4 regions of the Sphingomonas endolithica genome follow, and region 1 is predicted to be linked to each of the others. Evidence: predicted binding sites of a transcription regulator. Region 1 holds the regulator's gene; each other region holds the start of a gene.

Region 1 (5,084 bases):
CTCTGCCGCCGACGCCCCTAGCACGCGACCATGGCGGCTTCAAACCGCTTGGTCGGCGCTTTCGCAGGCGCACGCGGGCATCGAGCGCTGGCTGGAGGCGGAGCGCGACCAGATCGTGCTGTGGCTGCCGGTGGCATTCGGCGCGGGTATCGCCGCCTGGTTCCTGCTGCCCGATCCGCGGACCTGGATGATGGTGCTGTCGCTGTGCGGTGCGGCGGCGCTGGGCGGGATGGCGGTGGCGCACGGGGGGCGAGCGGCACGGATCGTGTTCGTCGGTGCGCTTTGCGTCATGGCAGGGCTGGCGCTGATATGGTGGCGCGCGGAGGGGGTGGCGGGCGTGGTGCTGACGCGGCCGATGATCGTCGCGTTCGAAGCGCGGGTCGAGAGCTTGGAACCGCTCGCCGCGCGCGATCTGGTGCGGTTGCGGCTGGCGCCGACCAGGATCATGGAACCCGTGACCGATCGGCAGGGGCGGCTCACCACGCTGCCGGGCTTCATCCGCGTCAATCTCGCGGAGAAGGATGTGCCTGCAGGACTGACCCGCGGCAGCATCATCGGGCTGCGGGCGCGGCTGATGCCGCCGCCCGAGCCCGCGGTGCCGGGGGCGTACGACTATGCGCGCACCGCCTGGTTCGACCGGATCGGCGGGACCGGGCGTGGCTTCGCGCCGGTCGTGGTGGTCACGCCGGGCGAAGCGGTGGGATCGGACCTGCGGGCGCGATTGTCGCAGCATATCGAAAGCCGCGTCGACGGCAGTCCCGGAGGGATTGCGAGTGCGCTCGCGACCGGCGACCAGGGGGCGATCAGCGAGGAAGATGCCCTGGCGATGCGGCGCTCGGGGCTGGCGCATCTGCTGTCGGTCAGCGGACTGCACATCACCGCGGTGGTCGCGGCGACGATGCTCGTCGTGCTGCGGCTGCTGGCGCTCAGCCCATGGCTGGCGTTGCGTTTCCGGCTGCCGCTGATCGCCGCGGCGGCGGGTGCCGGGGCGGCGATCGGCTATACCTTGCTGACCGGCAGCCAGGTGCCGACGATCCGATCGTGCGTCGCGGCGCTGCTGGTGCTCGTCGCCCTGGCGATGGGGCGCGAGGCGATGACGTTGCGGCTGGTCGCGGCCGGCGCCCTGGTCGTGATGCTGCTCTGGCCGGAGGCGGTGGCGGGCCCAAGCTTCCAGCTGTCCTTCGCCGCCATCACCGCGATCGTCGCGCTGCACGAGCATCCCCGCGTGACGGCGTGGTTCGCGCCGCGGGGCGAGGGGCGGCTGCAGGCGTTCGGGCGTGGGATCGGGTCGCTGGTGCTGACCGGGCTGGCCGTCGAGCTGGCCCTGATGCCGATCGCCTTGTTCCATTTCCACAAGGCTGGGCTGTACGGCGCGCTGGCCAACATCGTCGCCATTCCGCTGACCACCTTCGTGATCATGCCGCTGGAGGCCCTTGCGCTGCTGCTGGACACTGCGGGGCTCGGCGCGCCAGCGTGGTGGTTGACTAATGCGTCGCTGCGATCGCTGTTGTGGCTGGCGCGGACCACGGCCGCGCTGCCGGGATCGGTGGCGGCGCTGCCGGCGATGCCAGTGGGTGCTTACGGCCTGATGGTCATGGGTGGGTTGTGGGTGGCGCTGTGGCGCACGCGCTGGCGGCGGCTGGGTCTCGCGCCGTTGCTGCTCGGCCTTGGCTGGGCCTTGCTGACACCGGCGCCGGACCTGCTGGTGACCGGCGACGGGCGGCATGTCGCGGTGCGCACCGCCGCGGGCAGGCTGGCCATGCTGCGCGACCGGGTGGGGGATTATACCGCCGACATGCTGGCGGAGAATGGCGGCGTAGACGGCACGCCGCTGCTGCTGGCCGAACAGCCCGAGGCGCGGTGCAACCGGGATTTGTGCCTGACCGACCGCGTCGCGGGCGGACGGACATGGCGGATCCTGGCGACGCGCAGCGCCTATTTGGTACCGGCGGGTGAGTTGATCGCCGCGTGCCGCGAGGCCGATATCGTGGTCAGCGAGCGGCGCTTGCCGCGAGGCTGCGCGCCGCGCTGGCTACGGCTCGATCGGTCCATGCTCGCCAAGACCGGCGGCGTCGCAATCACGCTGTCCACCGGCCATGTCGAGACGGTTTACCGGCCGGGCGACCGCCATCCCTGGCGGCGGCGCCCGGCGGCGATCAGTCGTAGCGGCGAAGCAGACCGGCGAGCTTACCCTGTACGCGCACCTGCTGCGGGGCGTAGCGCTGTGGATCGTAGGCGCGGTTGGCGGGATCGAGCCGCACCATCGCCCCTTCGCGGCGGAAATATTTGAGCGTGGCCTCTGCCTCTTCGATCAGTGCCACGACGATCTCGCCGTCACGCGCGACTTCCTGACGCCGGATCAGCGCGTAATCGCCGTCGAGAATGCCGGCCTCGACCATCGAGTCGCCGGAGACTTCGAGCGCATAATGATCGCCGCTGCCGAGCAAGGCGGCAGGCACCGAGAGCATCGCATCGCTTTCGAACGCCTCGATCGGCACGCCGGCGGCGATCCGGCCGTGTAGCGGGATCTCGATCACATCGTTGGCCGGGGCGGGGCGCGGCGGCTGTTGAGAAGGTTGCGGCGCCTCGACCCGCGGCGCCTTCTTGGCCAGCTTCACGACCTCGCCACGCTCGGGCATCTTGAGGATTTCCAGCGCGCGGGCGCGATTGGGCAGGCGACGGATGAAGCCGCGTTCCTCGAGCGCGCTGATCAGGCGGTGCACGCCCGACTTCGACTTTAGGTCGAGCGCCTCCTTCATTTCCTCGAACGAGGGCGACACGCCGGTTTCCTCCAGGCGATCGTGGATGAAGCAGATAAGCTCGTGCTGCTTGCGCGTTAGCATTGGCGTTCCTCCGTCAGAACAGACGAGGAACCTTTATGGAACGTTCACCACCAAGTCAAGCAAGGTTGAGGATTTCCGCTGAGTCGCCCGCCTTTGCCGCCGGCGCGCCCGCGGCACGGATCAGCAGGCAGTCCGCTCGCGCCAGTGTCAGCAGCATCGAGCTGTCCTGGATCGTCGAGACGAACACGCAGCCGTCGCGTAACTGCGCACGCAGGTAATCGGTGCGATGATCGTTCGCCGGTATGTCTTCGCCAAGGCGCGCAGGCATTGGCGGCGGCATCGGATCGGCCGCGCCGGACATTGCCGCGATCAGCGGCAGCAGGAACAGGGTTGCGGTGACGAAGGCGGACACGGGATTGCCGGGGAGCCCGAGCACCACCGTGTTACCGAGACGCCCGGCCATCATCGGCTTGCCGGGGCGCAGCGCAATGCGCCAGAAATCGATGCTGCCCCCGGCACCCTCCAGCGCCGGGCGCACCAGATCGTGATCGCCGACCGAGGCGCCGCCGGTGGTGACGAGGATGTCGGCATCGACCGCCGCAAAGGCCGCCGTCATGACCGCAAGGTCATCGGGCAGGATGCCGAGGTCGATCACGTCGACCGGCCAGGGCGCGAGCATGGCCGCCAGCATCAGCCCGTTGGATTCCGGCAGCTGACCGGGGGCGAGGAGGGTGCCGGCGGGAACGAGTTCGTCGCCCGTCGCCACGACCGCCACCCTGAGCCGCCGACCGACAGCAATCGCCCCATGCCCGCCGATCGCGGCGACGGCGAGCCGCGCGGGGGTGAGGCGCTGGCCCTCAGCGATCAGCCGGTCACCGGTGGTGAAATCAAGCCCGCGTCGGCGAACGTTGCCGCCCTGTCGGCGGGGGCCTTCGCCGGCGAGGAGGATCGTGTCGCCCTCACGCGACGCTTCTTCTTGGACGAGGACGCTGTCCGCGCCATCGGGCATGGCGGCGCCGGTGAAGATGCGTACCGTTTCGCCGGCCGTTATCGGGCCGGTGAAGGGGCGGCCAGCGGCGCTTTCGCCGACCAAAGTAAACGGGCCGGCGCGGTCGGCGTAGCGGATCGCGTAGCCGTCCATCGCCGACAGATCGGTCACCGGCTGCGTGCGATCGGCCAGCACGTCGGCGGCGGCCCAGCGGCCGACGGCTTGGGCGAGTGGCACGGTCTCGGCAGGGGCGCGGGGTGCGAGCGCGAACAGGCGCTGCTGGGCTTCGGTGACGGGGAGCAGGGTCATGGCGGCCGGCGTATCGTGGGAAGTGGGTGAAGGTCGAGCGCTTTTGGCTACTGTCCCCGGGCGGCGGCCGGGGGCCAGGCTTAGAACGGTCGTTTGCTCACGTTGATTCCCGTTTCATCTGCGGCGCTACGGGGCGCCGGCCTTCGCCGGGGAACCAAGTAGGGAATTGCCCTCGCTATGCGGCACCGTTGCCAAGATCACACACCCGCCGGCCATCATCCACGGCTGTCCAGCGTTGTCACGGTTCGGTCTTAATCGGCTCCTAGGGCGACGCCAGCGCGGGACATAGATCGTCAGAGATAGACAGCCGGCACCGTCAACGGTGACGAGCACCGTCGTGCGCACTGATCAATCGACTTACCAAAGGGACACTCATGTTGAACAAGACCGTCATCAAATCCACCCTGCTCGTCGGGGCCGCATTCGGCGCGATGCTGGGCGCGACTGCCGCTTCGGCGCAGAACGCGACGGAGGTGGCGGTCGCCGATAGCGGTTCGGACAGCGATCTAGGCGAAGTGGTGGTGACGGCGGAGCGCCGCTCCGAGAACCTGCAGAAGGTGCCGGTGTCGGTCGCCGTGGTCGGCGGCGATTCGCTGCGCGATTTCCAGAGCGGTGGCGAGGATATCCTGAGCCTCGCCGGGCGCGTGCCCGGCCTGTATGCCGAAAGCACCACCGGGCGCATCTTCCCGCGCTTCTACATCCGTGGCCTCGGCAACATCGATTTCTATCTCGGTGCGTCGCAGCCGGTGTCGATCATCCAGGACGATGTCGTGCTCGAGCATGTCGTGCTGAAATCTAACCCGGTGTTCGACGTCAACCAGGTGGAAGTGCTGCGCGGGCCGCAGGGCTCGCTGTTCGGCCGCAACACGACGGCGGGCATCATCAAGTTCGATACGATCCGCCCGAGCCAGACGTTCCAGGGCCGTGGGACGGCTTCTTATGGCAGCTTCAACACGATCACGGCCGATGCCGGCATCGGCGGGCCGATCGTGGCCGACAAGATC
Region 2 (5,084 bases), 540 kb from region 1:
CGGCTGGAACAGGTCGAACCCCGCCCAATCGGGCAGCGCCCCCTCGCCCGCCAGCCACGCGGTCAGAGCGTCGCGTGCCGCGGCCAGCTCCTCGGGGGTCTTGCCGATCACATCCGCCGACAGCAGCGACGACGAAGCCTGCCCCAGCGCACAGGCGCGCACCAGCATGCCGACCTCGCTCACCCGCCCGTCATCGCCCAGGTTGATGTCCACGGTCACGCGGCTGCCGCAAATCGGCGAGCGCTTCTCGGCCGATCCCATCGGCTCGGCCAGTCGCTCCTGATACGGGATCGTCGCCGCCAGCCGCAGGATCTCTTTATTGTAGAGCGGCGCGTTCATGGCCGATCCTCCGTGACATTGTCCGCCTCGATCGCATTGTCGCGCGGGCCGAACACCGGCTGACCCTTGCGCCGTCGATCGACGAAATCGGCGATGCTCGCGCTGGTCCAGTTGAGCAACGGATAGGTCCGCGATTGCGTCAGCCAGAAGGGGCGTTTCGCCGGACCGCCGCTCACCGTATCGGTCACCAGCACGACGAGCAGGAACAGCAGGCTGGACAGGATCAGCCCCTTGATTGCCCCAAAGCCGAAGCCAAGCGCGCGATCGAGCGGCCCGAGTACCGAGGTCCGCGTGCGGTCACCGATTGCCGACGCCACCATCCGGCCGCCGAAATAGGTGATGCCCGCGATTAGCGCGAAGGCCAGCACCGCCGCGCCCGATACGGTGCCGACCACACCCGACAGCGCGGACGACACCGGCGTGTGGAACAGCTTGATCGCGAACACGATCGCCACCCAGGCGAACAGCGACAGCACTTCGCTGACGAAGCCGCGCATCAGCCCCATCCCCGCTGCGCCCAGCACGGCGATCAGGACAAGGATGTCGAGTGCGGATAGTCCCATGCGTCTGCCTTAAAGCCCCGAGCCAAGTGGCAGACAGATAGAGGCGAGAGCGCGAACGCGCTACCCACGCCCGAGCATGTGATCGACGAAAGCGCCGAGCGTCCGGAACCCGGTCAGGCTGAGCGACGTCTTCTCCCCCACCAGCGCCGAGGGCACCAGGGCGCGCTCGAACCCCAATTTGCCTGCCTCCTTGAGCCTGAGCGCGCCATGCGCCACCGGCCGCAGCTCGCCCGACAGCGCGATCTCGCCGAAAGCCACCGCATCGACCGGCACCGGCCGCTCGCTGAGCGCAGATACCAACGCCGCCGCCACCGCCAGATCGGCCGCCGGATCCTGCACGCGATATCCGCCGGCGATGTTGAGATACACTTCCGAGGTCGAGAAACTGAGGCCACAGCGCGCCTCGAGCACCGCCAGCACCATCGCCAGCCGCCCCGCATCCCAGCCGACCACCGCCCGCCTGGGCGTCGCGCCGCTCGCCAGCCGCACGACCAGTGCCTGGATCTCGACCAGCACAGGTCGCGTGCCTTCCAGCGCCGGGAACACCGTCGTGCCCGTCACGCTCTCGTCGCGCTGCGTCAGGAACAGCGCCGAGGGATTGGCGATCTCGGCCAAGCCTTCCGCGACCATCGCGAACACGCCGATCTCGTCCGTCCCGCCGAAGCGGTTCTTGATCGCGCGCAGGATGCGATATTGATGGCTGCGCTCGCCCTCGAAGCTCAGCACGGTATCCACCATATGTTCGAGCACGCGGGGTCCCGCGATCGATCCGTCCTTGGTGACATGACCGACCAGCACCACCGCGGTGCCACGTTCCTTGGCGAAGCGGATCAGTTCCTGTGCCGAAGCGCGCACTTGGCTGACGGTGCCCGGCGCGCCTTCGATCAGGTCGGAATGCATCGTCTGGATCGAGTCGATCACCAGCAAAGCGGGCGGATTGCCCTGCCCGAGCGTGGTGAGGATATCGCGCGTGGAGGTCGCCGCCGCCAATTGCACCGGCGCATTCCCCAGCCCCAACCGCCGCGCCCGCAACCGCACCTGGTCCGCCGCTTCCTCGCCCGAGACATAGGCGACCGACAGCCCGGCAAGCGCCATCTTCGCTGCCGCCTGCAGCAACAATGTCGACTTGCCGATCCCCGGATCGCCGCCGATCAGCGTCGCGGACCCTTCGACGAACCCACCACCCAGTGCGCGATCGAGCTCGGCGATCCCACTCGCCATCCGCTCGGGCAGCGCGATCTCGGCATCCAGCCCGACCAGCTGGAACGATCGCCCGCCTGATTGCAGGTTATGCTTGGCCTGGAACGGCGTGACATTCCCGCCGCCCGCCTCTTCCACCAGCGTGTTCCATTCGGAACAATCGGCGCACTGCCCCGCCCAGCGATGCGACACCGACCCGCAGGATTGGCAGACATAGCGCTTCTGAGGTTTTGCCATGCGGAGCGACGTAGCAGAAAGAGAACGGGAGGGGAACACCCGCAACGCACTCTTCCTGTTCCCCTCCCTGAAAGGGAGGGGTTAGGGGTGGGTTGGCGAGCGAAGCTTGCCCCTCTACGCTTGTTCGATGCGGCGCGTATCGAAACAGATGACGGCCCGGGCCCGGGAGCTACGCCGCGAGGCCACTCCTGCAGAGCGCGCGATCTGGCGCTTGATCTCGCACTACCGCCCGGCCTTCACACGGCAGCTCTCAATCGACGAGCGCTACATCATCGATCTCGCCAACCGCACGGCGAAGCTGGCGATCGAATTCGATGGCAGCCAGCATCTCGACCAAGCTGACTACGACGCGGAACGTACCGCCTATCTTGAAGCGCGAGGATGGCGCGTCATCCGGCTCTGGAACAGCGACGTCCTCGCCAATCCGGAAGGAGCCGCGGAGCATATCCTGCGTGTCGCCGCCGAGTGCCTCGGCGGCACCCACCCCCAGCCCCTCCCTTCCAGGGAGGGGAGACCAAGAACACCCCGATCGCGACGCAATTCCCCTTCCTAAAAGGAGAACGAACGGCAGCTGCCAGCGCAACGCGATCCCCCTCCCTGAAAGGGAGGGGCTAGGGGTGGGTGCGAGCGCAGCAAGCCTACGCCCGCGCCGGTATCTTCAACCCCCGCTGCACCGCCGGTCGCGCCAGCCCCCGCTCCAGCCACGCGCCGACATGCGCGAAATCCTCGAACCTCACCAGCTCCCGCGCCTCGTAGAAGGTGATCAGATTGTTGACCCACCTGATCATCGAGACATCGGCGATCGAATAATCCTCCCCCAGGAACCACGTCTTGCCCGCCAGCGCCGCGTCCATCACCCCCAGCAGCCGCTTGGCCTCGTCGACATAGCGTGCCAGCGGCCGCTTATCCTCCCAGTCCTTCCCCGCGAACTTGTTGAAGAAGCCGAGCTGCCCGAACATCGGGCCGACCCCACCCATCTGGAACATCACCCATTGCACGACGTGCCAGCGATCCGCCGGGCCCTGGCCCAAGAACTTGCCCGTCTTTTCGGCCAGATACAGCAGGATCGCGCCGCTCTCGAACAGCGCCAGCGGCTCGCCTCCCGGCCCGTCGGGATCGATCATCGCCGGGATCTTGCCGTTCGGATTGAGCGAGACGAACGCCTCCGATTTCTGATCGTTCTTCGCGAAATCGACCAGATGGGGCTCATAGGCCAGCCCGGTCTCTTCCAGCATGATCGATGCCTTCACGCCGTTGGGCGTCGGCAGCGAATATAATTGTATGCGTGTCGGATCGGCCGGCTGCCAAAGCTTCGTGATCGGGTAAGCGGACAGGTCGGTCATCAGCAACTCTCCACGGCGATTTCGCAAAGATAGTCACATCGCATCGCATTCGCTATGCCCCCGCGCACCATGCAACCGTCCGACCTCCGTATCGCTCTTTTCAGCGGCAACTATAATTATACGCGGGATGGCGCCAATCAGGCGCTGAACCTGCTGGTCGGTTACCTGTTGTCGCAGGGCGTGCATGTGCGCGTCTATTCGCCGACCAGCAAGCGCCCGGCCTTCGCACCCACCGGCGACCTGGTGAAGGTGCCCGCGATCAAGCTGCCCGGCCGCGCCGAATACAAGATGGCGCCCGGCCTGCCGCGCAGCATCCGGCGCGACATCGCCGACTTCGCGCCGAACATCATCCACGTCTCTGCGCCGGAAATGCTCGGCCACCGCGCGGTCAGCTACGCGCGTGCGCACAACATCGGCTCGGTCGCGTCGCTGCATACGCGGTTCGAAACGTATCCCGGTTATTATGGACTGGGGTTCGTCGTGCCATTGATGATCCGGCTGCTCACGCGCTTCTACAATCGTGTCGACCAGATCGTCGTGCCCAGCCCGAGCATCGCCACCTTGCTGCGCGAATGGGGCGTGAGGACGCCGATCCGAATCTGGTCGCGCGGCATCGACCACGATCGCTTCAAGCCCGAACGCCGCGATCTCGCCTGGCGCCGGTCGCTCGGCATTGCCGACGACGACAAGGTGATCGGGTTCCTCGGCCGGCTGGTGAAGGAAAAGGGCCTCGACGTGTTCGCCGACGTGGTCACCGAACTCAAGCGACGCGGCGTCGCGCACCGGGTGTTGATCGTCGGCAAGGGCCCGGCACAGGATTGGTTTGCCGAGCGCGTGCCCGAGGCGGTCTTCGCCGGCTTCCTGTCGGGCGATGATCTCGGCCGCGCGGTCGCCTCGATGGATGTGTTCTTCAATCCCAGCGTGACCGAGACGTTCGGCAACGTGACGACCGAGGCGATGGCGGTCGGCGTGCCCGTGGTGGCGGCGCGCGCGACCGGCGCAGTCGACCTGATCGAGGACGGCGTTGATGGCTATCTCGTCCCGCCACGCGACGTGAACGCCTATGCCGACGCCCTCGCCGCGCTCGTCGAGAATGACGAAGCCCGCCGCGCGGCGGGCGCGGCGGGCCATGCCAAGGCGGCCGGCTATCAATGGGACAAGGCGAATGCGAGCGTGATCGACGCCTATCTCGAGGTGCTGAAGCGGCGGGCATGCTAGCACCCGCACTCCATGAACATCACCCCGCACCCATAAACGACGCCCCACCCCTAATCGTCATCCCAGCGAACGCGGGGATCCAGAGCGGCAAAAGTAAACATCGGCCGTCATGACCCGACTCCCGCCGTCCAAACCCACGACCGCGCCGATCACCCCGCCCGCCAATCGAACGCCAACGGCGCCT
Region 3 (5,084 bases), 1.1 Mb from region 1:
TTGCCATCATGGTGCTTCATCACCTCGGCCAAGGCGCGTTCGGACAGCGGCGAAGGGATGACTGGCACGACGATCACGTCGGCGGCATGCATGATCTGGTCGCTCGTCCGGGTCAGGCCCGGCGGGCAATCGAGCAGGATCCGGTCGAACGCACCGCCCAGGCCGGTCAGCAATTTCTGCAGCCGTTTTTTCTTGTCGAGTTCGTGCAGCAGCAGATCGAGCCCACGTAGCGACGGATCGGCCGGCAGCAGGGCGAGCCGGTCGATCGCAGTATGGCGGATGAGCTTCTGCGGCTCGACGTCCTTGGAGAATACCGATTGCGCCTGCTCCCGCGTGCGGGCGCTGCTGAGCAGGTAAGTGGAGGCAGCCTGCGGATCGAGATCCCACAGCAAGGTGCGGCGCGACGACAAGGTCGCCGATGCATAGGCCAGGTTTACCGCGATCGTCGTTTTGCCGACGCCGCCTTTCAGACTGTAGATCGCGATGGTCGCCATGGCGGCATGGTGACGCAGCGAAGCCCGGCGCGCAAGAAAAAGGCCGGCGGATCGCTCCGCCGGCCGACATGTTCAGATGCGAAAAATCAGGCCTTGCAGGTCAGCTTGCCCTTGCCCGGCAAAGTCAGCGTCGCGAGCTTCGGCGTGCCGGTCAGTTCATAACCCTCGGCCTTCAGCGGCTGGCCGGCTTCCTCGGCGGTCAGCTTGGTCGCGGTTCCAGCCTTGTCGGTGCGGACCAAAGCCTGCTTGTCGCCTTCGAAGAAGGTGACGAAAGCCAAGCTGTTGCCGGGGTTGCACCGGAACGTGACGTCCGCCTTGATCGACGGCGGCAATTCGACCGGGGCAGCGTTGGCGAGCGCTGCGGCCTGCGGGTCCGGCGCCTGGCTGCTGACCACTTGCGGGTCCTTGTTGTCACAAGCGGAGAGCGCGAGAAGCGCGACCGCGGCGAGGCTGGGGAGGAGCGTTTTCATGCGCGCGCTGCTTCGCGCACGCGGAACGGATCGTCAAGCGGCCGAGTAGAAACAATGCGTTTTGGTATGTGCAGCGCAACATTCATGTTGGTTCATTCAGGCCCGATCATTCGTGGAATTCATCCAGATCGGGAATGCGGCCAAAAGCGATCTTGGTGCCGACGCGATCGATGCGCCCGCCGGATTGCGGCCCAAGGCTGACCGCATTGCGCCCGAACCGTTCGTTGATCCGATCCATCGCGCGGCTGAGCGACAGCGTGCGCGTCTCACGCGCGAGCGGATCGTCGGGATCGAGCCGCTCGAACAAAGATGCCTGCTCGCCCGCCAGCGGCTCGATCTCGGCCAGCGTGACGCCGATCATGCGGATCTGGAAATCGCCCGGCCGCGTGCGTCCGGCAGCGATCAGGCGCGGAAACAGCAATTCCAGTGCGGCCAGCACGGCAAAACTATCCTGAGTCGCCGCCAGTTTCTGGCTCGCGCGCCAGGTCGATTTGTCATCCTCGAAGCGGGCATGCAGCACGAGCAGCCGACTGCGGTACGCTTTGCGGCGGAGCCGGCTGGTTGCTTTCAATGCCAGCCGCCGCGCGGTGAGACGGACCGGCTCTACCCCACGCTTGCCCGGCGACAGCACGTGGCTGTGCCCGATGCTGCGGCTTTGCGTCGGCTTGTCCGGCAGGTCGACGCCGTGAAGCAGGTACCACAGCCGGTCGCCGTTAGTCCCGCCCCAGGCGGTGCCGGCATCGCGCGGCCGGCGCTCGCACAATTGGCGAATGTCGTTGATGCCATCGCGCGCGAGACGCCGCTCCATCTTCGCGCCAATGCCGCAGATATCGCGCAGCGGCATGTCGTACAGGCGCTGGGGCAATGTCGCGGCATCCAGCACGACGAGACCGTCCGGCTTCTGCATGTCGGATGCAAGCTTGGCCAGCAGCCGGTTGGGTGCGATGCCGATGGAACTGGTCAGGCACTCGCCAACATTGGCGAGGATACCGGCCTTGATGCGACGGGCTAAAGCGGTGGCGGCGGCGACGCTGTTCTCATTGTCGAGCAGGCGACACGCGACCTCGTCGATCGAACACACCATCGTCACCGGGATTTGGCGCCAGATCTCCGCTACGATCCGGTCGTGGAACCGGACATATTCCTCGTGCCGTGCGGGCGTAACGATCAGGTCGCGGCACAACCTCTTGGCTTCCCACACCGGGGTGCCGGTGGAGATGCCGTACCGCTTCGCTTCCACGCTGGCAGCAATGGCAACCGTGGTGTCGCTGTCGATCGGCGCCACCAGCACCGGCTTGCCACGTAAGGCAGGATCGATCTGCTGCTCGACGCTGGCGAAATAGCTGTTGAGATCGAGGAACAGCCACCGCAGCGGCCGGGGCGGAAGATCGTGCCCGGCGCGCGAGACGTCGCTCGCCAACCGCTCAGCCGGGGCCGGAGTACCATCGCTCCGACCGTGTTCGGCGTCATGCGCCAGCGACTCGGAACAACACTCCATCTTGGAACATTAGCAGAACGTAATAGTCTGGAACAGGTAAGATCGATTGCCAGCCAGCAACATGAAAACCGTAAAAGTCATCGCGTAGTAACGGTTTACCTGCTAGGGCCGATGCGTGAGCCACGCCATTCCCCATAGCTTCCCGATCGGGATCGATCCCGCCGACATCGACTTCATGGGTCATGTCAACAATGCCAGCTATCTCAAGTGGGTGCAGGATGCGGTGGTGAGCCATTGGCAACGCTTCGCGCCGGCCGAGGCCGTCGCGGCGAACCTGTGGGTCGCGTTGAAGCACGAGATTACCTACCGCAAGCCGACGTTCCTCGACGATGAGGTCATCGCGACCGTGCTGCTCGAAAAGGTGCAGGGCGCACGCGCTTTCTACCAGACGATCATCAAGCGCGGCGAGGAAGTGTTGGCCGAGGTGCAATCGAGCTGGTGCTGCGTCGATGCCAAGACGCACCGCCCGGCGCGGATCGCGCAGAGCGTGGCGGATTTGTTCTTCGACAAGGATTGACCTTGAACCACCCCGTTCGTGTCGAGCGACGTCGAGACACCTGCACCTGACTGGTGTCTCGACGTCGCTCGACACGAACGGTGGGGATGAAGCAAAACCTAAGTCGTTGCGCCCAAGCTAAAGAAACACCCGCAGCGCCAACCAAGCCGGCAGCTTTGCCTCGACGCCAACCGTGTGCAGCGGGCTGCTCGAGGGCAGCGCGACCGTCGACAGCCGCTCCGCGGCAGTGCCCAACAGCCGCATGCCATGGCGATGCGCGGTCGCGCCGTTGAATGCGACCGCCTGTAGCGCCGGCAATGTCGCGATCAACGCGGGCAGATCGTTACCGACGACATCGCGAATCGCGGCGTCGCTGCTGCCGGGCCGCGCCGCGCTGGCGACAACATCCCACAAGCCCACCCGCGCGGTGCGCAACGCCGCCAGTCGCGCATCGTAGTCCAGGCTTGGCAGGTCGACATCGATCACCGCCGACATAAGCTGCCAGAATTGGTTCTGCGGGTGCGCATAATACCGCGCCGCGGCCAGCGATCGATCGCCCGGCAGGCTGCCCAGCACCAACAGGCGCGTGTCAGCATCCACCACAGGCGGGAAGCTGCGCTTGGTTTGTGGCGTCGTCATGCTGCGTGCCGGTTCAGGCGCGGCCGAGATAATCCAGCTTGCCGAGCGGCACGCCCTTCATGCGCAGGATTGCGTAAGCCGTGGTCAGGTGAAAATAGAAGTTCGGGAGTACGAAGCCGAGCGCGTAGCTGCGGCCGGTGAATTCGAGCGAGCGGGTGGGCGTGGTGAGCGTTACCGGCTTGTCCTCCTGCCCGTTCATTGCCTCAGGCGCGACCCAGCGTAGCAAGTCCACCGTCTTGGCGATGCGTGCCTGCAGATCGGCGAAGGTGACTTCCTCGTCAGGCATAGCCGGGGCCTCAACGCCGCCGATGCGCAGGACGGTGAACTTGGCGGAGTCGCTGGCGCGTTGCACCTGGGCGGTGAGCGGGGCCATATCCTCATACAGACGCGCGGTGAGCAGGTCGGCGGGGTCGATGCCTTGCTCGCCGGCCCAGGCCTCGCTTTTGGTGAGAAAAGCGGACATTGCGCCGAAGCCGCGAAGGAATGCCGGTACGGTAAGATCGTAAAGTTCGGTCGCCATGATGATTTCCCCCGGTTGTCGCGCCGTAGATGGGGTCCAGCGACGGGCTAGCAACCATTGCGCGCGATCACGGTGGCAAAGCGATGCTATGCGGGCGGGCACCAAAGGATGGATTGCCGGATCGCCCTCGCGGCCTATTTAGAGCCGATGCACACCACATCCGATACGCTCGCTTTGATAGGCAACACCCCGCTCGTCCGGCTGAAGGGGCCGAGTGAGGCGACCGGGTGCGATATCTTTGCCAAGTGCGAGTTCGCTAATCCCGGCGCGTCGGTCAAGGATCGCGCGGCGCTGGCGATCGTCGAGGATGCCGAGGCACGCGGCATGATCCAGCCCGGTGGGACGATCGTCGAGGGGACGGCGGGGAATACCGGGATCGGCCTTGCGCTGGTCGCCAATGCCAAGGGGTACCGGACGATCATCGTCATGCCCGAGACGCAATCGCGCGAGAAGATGGACACGTTGCGGGCCTTGGGGGCGGAGCTGGTGCTGGTGCCGGCGGCGCCCTATTCGAACCCAGGCCATTTCGTCCACACGTCGCGGCGCTTGGCCGAGGAGACGCCGAACGCGATCTGGGCCAACCAGTTCGATAATATCGCCAATCGCCGCGCGCATATCACCGGCATGGCGGAGGAAATCTGGGCACAGATGGAAGGGCGGATCGACGGCTTCACCTGTGCGGCCGGCACTGGCGGAACGATCGCCGGGGTCGGGCTGGGGCTGAAGGCCAAGGACGAGGGCGTCTGCATCGCGCTCAGCGATCCGCACGGTGCGGCATTGTACGAATATTATGCCCATGGCGAGTTGAAGTCCGAAGGGTCGTCGGTCGCCGAGGGGATCGGGCAGGGACGTATCACCGCCAATCTGGAAGGTGCCCCGATCGATACGCAGTTTCGAATCGGCGACGCCGAAGGTATGGAATGGGTGACGCGATTGCTGGCCGAGGAGGGGCTGTGCCTGGGACTGT
Region 4 (5,084 bases), 350 kb from region 1:
CGCCGGCGAACCACGGGCGGCTGGCGAGTTCCGATTCGACAAAATCGAGGTGCACGTTCACCATCGGCTGGATGCGCTTCAACGCACGTTTGCCGAACAGCGGAATGCGGCCGACGACCAGCAGCAGCAACAGCGGCGGCATCATCGAGCCTTCGGCGTAATGCAGGAACTGGCGATAGCGCAGCACCGACTCGCGATGGGCAGGCGCACCCAGTTTCCCATCAGCTTTTTCGACAAGATATTCGACGATCGCACCAGTTTCGACGATCACCTTGCCGTCATCGACGATCATCGGCGATTTGCCGAGCGGATGGACCTTCTTCAGTTCGGGCGGGGCGAGCATGGTCTGCTTGTTCCGCTCGTAGCGCTTGATCTCGTAGCGAAGACTGAGTTCCTCGAGCATCCACAGGATGCGCTGCGACCGCGAATTTTCCAGATGATGGACGATGATGGTCATGTGCGCTCTCCCGTTTTGCTCTTGCTAGCAGTGAAGGAGACGAAGGTCATCGTCGGCGATTCCGCGACGTTTCGTCTTCGCCGCCCTTACAAACGCGAAAGGCCCGCCACATGGGCGAGCCTTTCCAATCATGCGACACATTCACGCCGCTGGTATTACATCTCGTCGTCGCCATCCTCGTCCGGTTCGGAGCCGACCATCATCTCCTCAGCCACCTTGTCGGTGCGCGTGCGGATCGCCTGTTCGAGGCGGTCGCACATTTCCGGATGCTCCTTGAGGTAGGTCTTCGAATTCTCACGGCCCTGACCGATGCGCACGCTGTCATAGCTGAACCAGGCGCCCGACTTCTCGACTAGCCCCGCCTTGACGCCGAGATCGAGGATCTCACCGATCTTGGATACGCCCTGTCCGTACATGATGTCGAACTCGACCTGCTTGAACGGCGGCGCGACCTTGTTCTTGACCACCTTCACGCGCGTGGCGTTGCCGATGATCTCGTCGCGATCCTTGATCTGCCCGGTGCGACGAATGTCCAGCCGGACCGAAGCATAGAATTTCAGCGCGTTGCCGCCGGTGGTGGTCTCGGGATTGCCGTACATCACGCCGATCTTCATGCGCAGCTGGTTGATGAAGATCACCATGCAGCGCGAACGGCTGATCGAGCCGGTGAGCTTGCGCAACGATTGCGACATCAAGCGCGCCTGCAGGCCAACATGGCTGTCGCCCATCTCACCCTCGATTTCCGCCCGCGGCACCAGCGCTGCGACCGAATCGACCACCAGCACATCGATCGCATTGGAGCGCACCAGCGTATCGACGATCTCCAGCGCCTGCTCGCCGGTGTCGGGTTGCGACACGATCAACTCGTCGATGTTGACGCCCAGCTTCTTGGCATAGACCGGATCGAGCGCGTGCTCGGCATCGACGAAGGCCGCAGTACCACCGCCCTTTTGAGCTTCGGCAATGACATGCAGCGCCAGCGTGGTCTTACCCGATGATTCCGGGCCATAAATTTCAATCACGCGACCGCGCGGCAGGCCGCCGACGCCGAGCGCGATGTCCAGCCCTAGCGACCCGGTCGAGATCACCTCGACCTGCATCGTCTCCTTTGCGCCCAGCTTCATCGCCGAGCCCTTGCCGAACGCACGATCGATCTGCGCGAGTGCCGCCTCGAGTGCCTTGGCGCGTTCGCCAGCGGCCTTCTCGCCCGCTTTGTCTGTTGCTGCTGCCATTTTGCCGTCGATAACCTTGAGAGATGCCGCCACTGGAGCCTCCATCGCTATACCGAACGCCAGATGCGTTCAATGCGTGTTGGAGCTTGTATCGCATTTGTTCTTATAGAACAAGACTGGAACGATACTTAGTTCAACCGCTCTCCGTAGCGATTACCGTATTGTCAGCCCAGGCTGTCGAGTGCCTTGGCAACGCCATCCATGGTGAAGGGCTTGGCCAATGTCGGACGCATGCGGTGCGCTTCGATCAGCCCCTCTTGCGAGCCGCCGGTCGCAAACACGAAAGGTACGTTCCTGGCTGTCAGCGCATCGGCGATCGGCCAGCTCTGTTCGCCGCCGCGCAGGTTCACGTCGAGGATCGCAGCATCGATGCCACCCCTGTCGATCAGTGACAGCGCATCGGCCACCGTGTCGGCCTGCCCGGCCAGCTGCTTGCCGAGTACGTCGAGAAAGTCCTCGAGCATCATCGCGATGAGGGGTTCGTCTTCGACGATAAGGATACGCTGAACCACGGTCATAAACCGGCTTTAGACAAAGGCTTGCGGCATCGCCAAGTCATTTCGCCTGCGATATACAAAACGACACGTTTGCCGCGCGCGGGGAACGCCATGGTGGAAGGTCAGGATGGCTGCGCTGCCAACAATGCCCTTGCCGCTTCGGCCAATTGCTGCACCGAAAAGGGTTTCGCCAGGAACTGGACATTGTCGATGTCGATCGACTTGCGCAGCGTCTCTTCGGCGTAGCCGGACATGAACAGCACCGGCAGATCGGGGTAACGCTGCCGTACCAGACGGACCATCGTGGGACCGTCCATGATCGGCATCATCACGTCGGAGATGAGCAGATCGGGCCGGCCGCTGTTCGCCACCACCTCCAGCGCCGCCTCACCATGCTCTGCAGTCAGCACGGTATAGCCTTGGCGGCTGAGCGCCCGGTCCGCGATGGTACGGACCATGTCCTCGTCCTCGACCAGCAGGATCGTCCCCGTTCCCCACAAGTCGACGGGTTTCTCTGTCGCTGCCAGGCGCGGGCGCACCGGCTCCGGCGCGCTCGTCGCGGTGTGGACCGGCAGATAGATGGTGAAGGTCGTGCCCGGGCCGGTCTTGTTGTTCTCGGCGAAGATATAGCCGCCCGATTGCTTGACGATACCGTAGACCGTCGAAAGGCCGAGCCCGGTCCCCTTCCCGACTTCCTTGGTGGTAAAGAAGGGCTCGAAGATCTTGGGCAACACGTCGGCCGGGATGCCCGTCCCCGTGTCTCCGATCGCCAGCGCGATATAGTCGGCAATGGGCAGGATGTCCGAGCCCATGTGACGGACCTCTGCTGCAGAGACGGCCATCGTCTGGATCGACAGCGTGCCGCCGCCGCGAGCGTTGCGAGTCACCATCGCATCGCGCGCATTTACCGCGAGATTGACGACAACCTGTTCGAGCTGCCCCGGATCGGCGCGTACCGGCCCCAGATTGCGCCCATGTTTGACGGTGAGCGTCACCGTTTCACCCAACAGCCGCTTCAACAGGTTCGAGACCTCGGATATGACGTCGGGTAGCTGAAGCACCTGTGGCCGCAGCGTCTGCTGGCGAGAAAAAGCGAGCAACTGCCGCGTCAAGCTGGCAGCACGATTCGAATTGGCGCGGATCTGCTGGATGTCGTCATAATCACTGTCGCCCGGCGTGTGGCGCATCAACATTAGATCGCAATGGCCGATGATGGCCGTCAGGATATTGTTGAAATCGTGCGCGACGCCCCCGGCCAACTGGCCCACCGCCTGCATCTTGGTCGCCTGCGCCACTTCGCGCTTCAGCCGCGTCTCCTCATTATTGTCCTTGAGGCTTAGCAGAACGGCCGCTTCGCCCAAGCCCCGGGCGCCAGCGATCGACAAAGCGACGGGTTCATCGGGATGGTCCTTCAACCGCACGGCAAGATCGGTCGAGTGCGTTGCGCCGCCCGCGAAGCGCCGGATCGCGTCGGCCACCACGCCCTTGTCCTCGCGCACCAACAGGTCGCCGGGATAGAGCGGTGGGCTGGCCGGATCGACCTGCGCCGCCCGGGCAAAGGCGTGGTTCATCTGGATGAAGCGGCCATCGCGACCGACCAGCGCCATGCCGAATGGCATCAGGCTGACGAGGTTGCGAATATGGGATGTCGAACTGTCGCCCACCGCGGGCGCGGCGCCCCCCGCTTCCTCATCGAGCAGGACGATGAGCATTGGCGCGTCATCCCCTTCAAGGAACGGGATCTGCAGCACGCGCAGCGGCACGCCGCCCAACCCCTCGCGTTCGAAATGCACGTTGCCGCCGGTGTCGGTGATCAGGAAACGCGCAAAGTCACGTCCGGCAACTGCGCCTTCCTCATGGCCCATCGCCCGGGCGCGGAACACGCGGTTAGCGCTGCGGATGCGCCCGTCGGGGCCTAGCAAGGCCGTCATGATCCCGGCGGCGGCAAGCCGGTCACCCGTCTGGCCGGCAATCAAGGATTCGACCCTGGCCGCCAGATCCAGTTCTTCGGTGCCACGGAAACGCCAGATCAGCAGGTCGTCTGCCTCCCCTGCACGTTCGATCATCGCGTCGAGCGGCATGCCGCGTGCAACGAGGCGTTGGAGCGCGGCGCTGCCGTCTCGCCAGGCTGCGCGGCCGGCGCTGCTCAGCCGCTCCACGCCGGTATTGTCTACCGGCAAGCCCGGAGGTGTCGGAAACCCGCCAAACAACGTTTCGTAGCGGTCGTTGGCGCAGACCATGCGGCCGGCGCGGTCGGTGATGGCCACTGCGTCTGCGCTGCTCGCGGCCAGCGTGCGCGCAACCGACCAGTCCGGTTCGGTCTCCCCAAGCTTCGAGGCCGGGAACAGGCGCCGGGCGGCGACCAGCCCACTCGTTATAACGAGTGCTGTGGCAAGGAAGGCAGCGGCAACGACGATATTGCCGACAAGGCCGAGGATCACGAGCGCTGCGGCGACACCGCAGCCGATGGCGATCAGAGCAGCGCTGCGCGTCTGGTCAGGTGTGGTCGGGGGTGCTGGGAGGCTGGCCATCGGCATGTGTCTTGGAGCGGGACGCGGGAGCGTTCAAGCGATTACGATGACATGGGTTTGAGCCACCACCTATCCGATCGTCCTGAGTAGCGGCCGTGCGTATTTAGCTACTCAGCACGAACAGCTCCCCCCGAAAGGGAGGGAGCTCAGATCACCACACCTTCAGCCGCTCCGCCGGGGCCAGATACAGCTTGTCGCCGGGCTTGGGCTGGAACGCGCCATACCACGGATCCATGTTGCGGACGATCGAGGCGCGCTGTTCGGACGGGCTGTGCGGGTCGGTCAGCAGACGCTGTCGCAACGTCGCCTCACGGTAGCTGCGGCGCCACACCTGGGCCCAGCCGAGATAGAAGCGCTGATCGCCAGT

Evidence for each region. Region 1 encodes LexA, which represses DNA repair genes until DNA is damaged. Its sites were predicted from a motif close to GTTCCNCNCTTGTTCT; they were not measured.
Region 2: a site for LexA is predicted at 2,361-2,376, ahead of radA (DNA repair protein RadA). Genes of this name have one in related genera too.
Region 3: a site for LexA is predicted at 2,466-2,481, ahead of NV382_RS18755 (Y-family DNA polymerase). Genes of this name have one in related genera too.
Region 4: a site for LexA is predicted at 1,797-1,812, ahead of recA (recombinase RecA). Genes of this name have one in related genera too.

The regions. Positions count from the first base shown of each region.
Region 1 is NZ_CP103057.1:935,116-940,199, reverse strand. It holds partial or broken gene NV382_RS04455 (ComEC/Rec2 family competence protein) at 1-2,149, shown strand, start outside; gene lexA (transcriptional repressor LexA) at 2,157-2,843, opposite strand; gene NV382_RS04445 (molybdopterin molybdotransferase MoeA) at 2,899-4,080, opposite strand; gene NV382_RS04440 (TonB-dependent receptor) at 4,455-5,084, shown strand, end outside.
Region 2 is NZ_CP103057.1:396,598-401,681, reverse strand. It holds gene NV382_RS02075 (iron-sulfur cluster assembly scaffold protein) at 1-339, opposite strand, end outside; gene NV382_RS02070 (CvpA family protein) at 336-902, opposite strand; gene radA (DNA repair protein RadA) at 963-2,339, opposite strand; gene NV382_RS02060 (endonuclease domain-containing protein) at 2,467-2,892, shown strand; gene NV382_RS02055 (glutathione S-transferase N-terminal domain-containing protein) at 2,978-3,682, opposite strand; gene NV382_RS02050 (glycosyltransferase family 4 protein) at 3,752-4,900, shown strand; gene NV382_RS02045 (DUF2218 domain-containing protein) at 5,050-5,084, opposite strand, start outside.
Region 3 is NZ_CP103057.1:3,937,333-3,942,416, forward strand. It holds gene NV382_RS18745 (ParA family protein) at 1-494, opposite strand, end outside; gene NV382_RS18750 (hypothetical protein) at 581-964, opposite strand; gene NV382_RS18755 (Y-family DNA polymerase) at 1,071-2,384, opposite strand; gene NV382_RS18760 (acyl-CoA thioesterase) at 2,638-2,979, shown strand; gene NV382_RS18765 (DNA-deoxyinosine glycosylase) at 3,097-3,597, opposite strand; gene NV382_RS18770 (DUF1993 domain-containing protein) at 3,611-4,117, opposite strand; gene NV382_RS18775 (cysteine synthase A) at 4,265-5,084, shown strand, end outside.
Region 4 is NZ_CP103057.1:586,228-591,311, reverse strand. It holds gene NV382_RS02890 (glutathione S-transferase family protein) at 1-457, opposite strand, end outside; gene recA (recombinase RecA) at 613-1,722, opposite strand; gene NV382_RS02880 (response regulator) at 1,854-2,207, opposite strand; gene NV382_RS02875 (hybrid sensor histidine kinase/response regulator) at 2,309-4,717, opposite strand; gene NV382_RS02870 (M13 family metallopeptidase) at 4,869-5,084, opposite strand, start outside.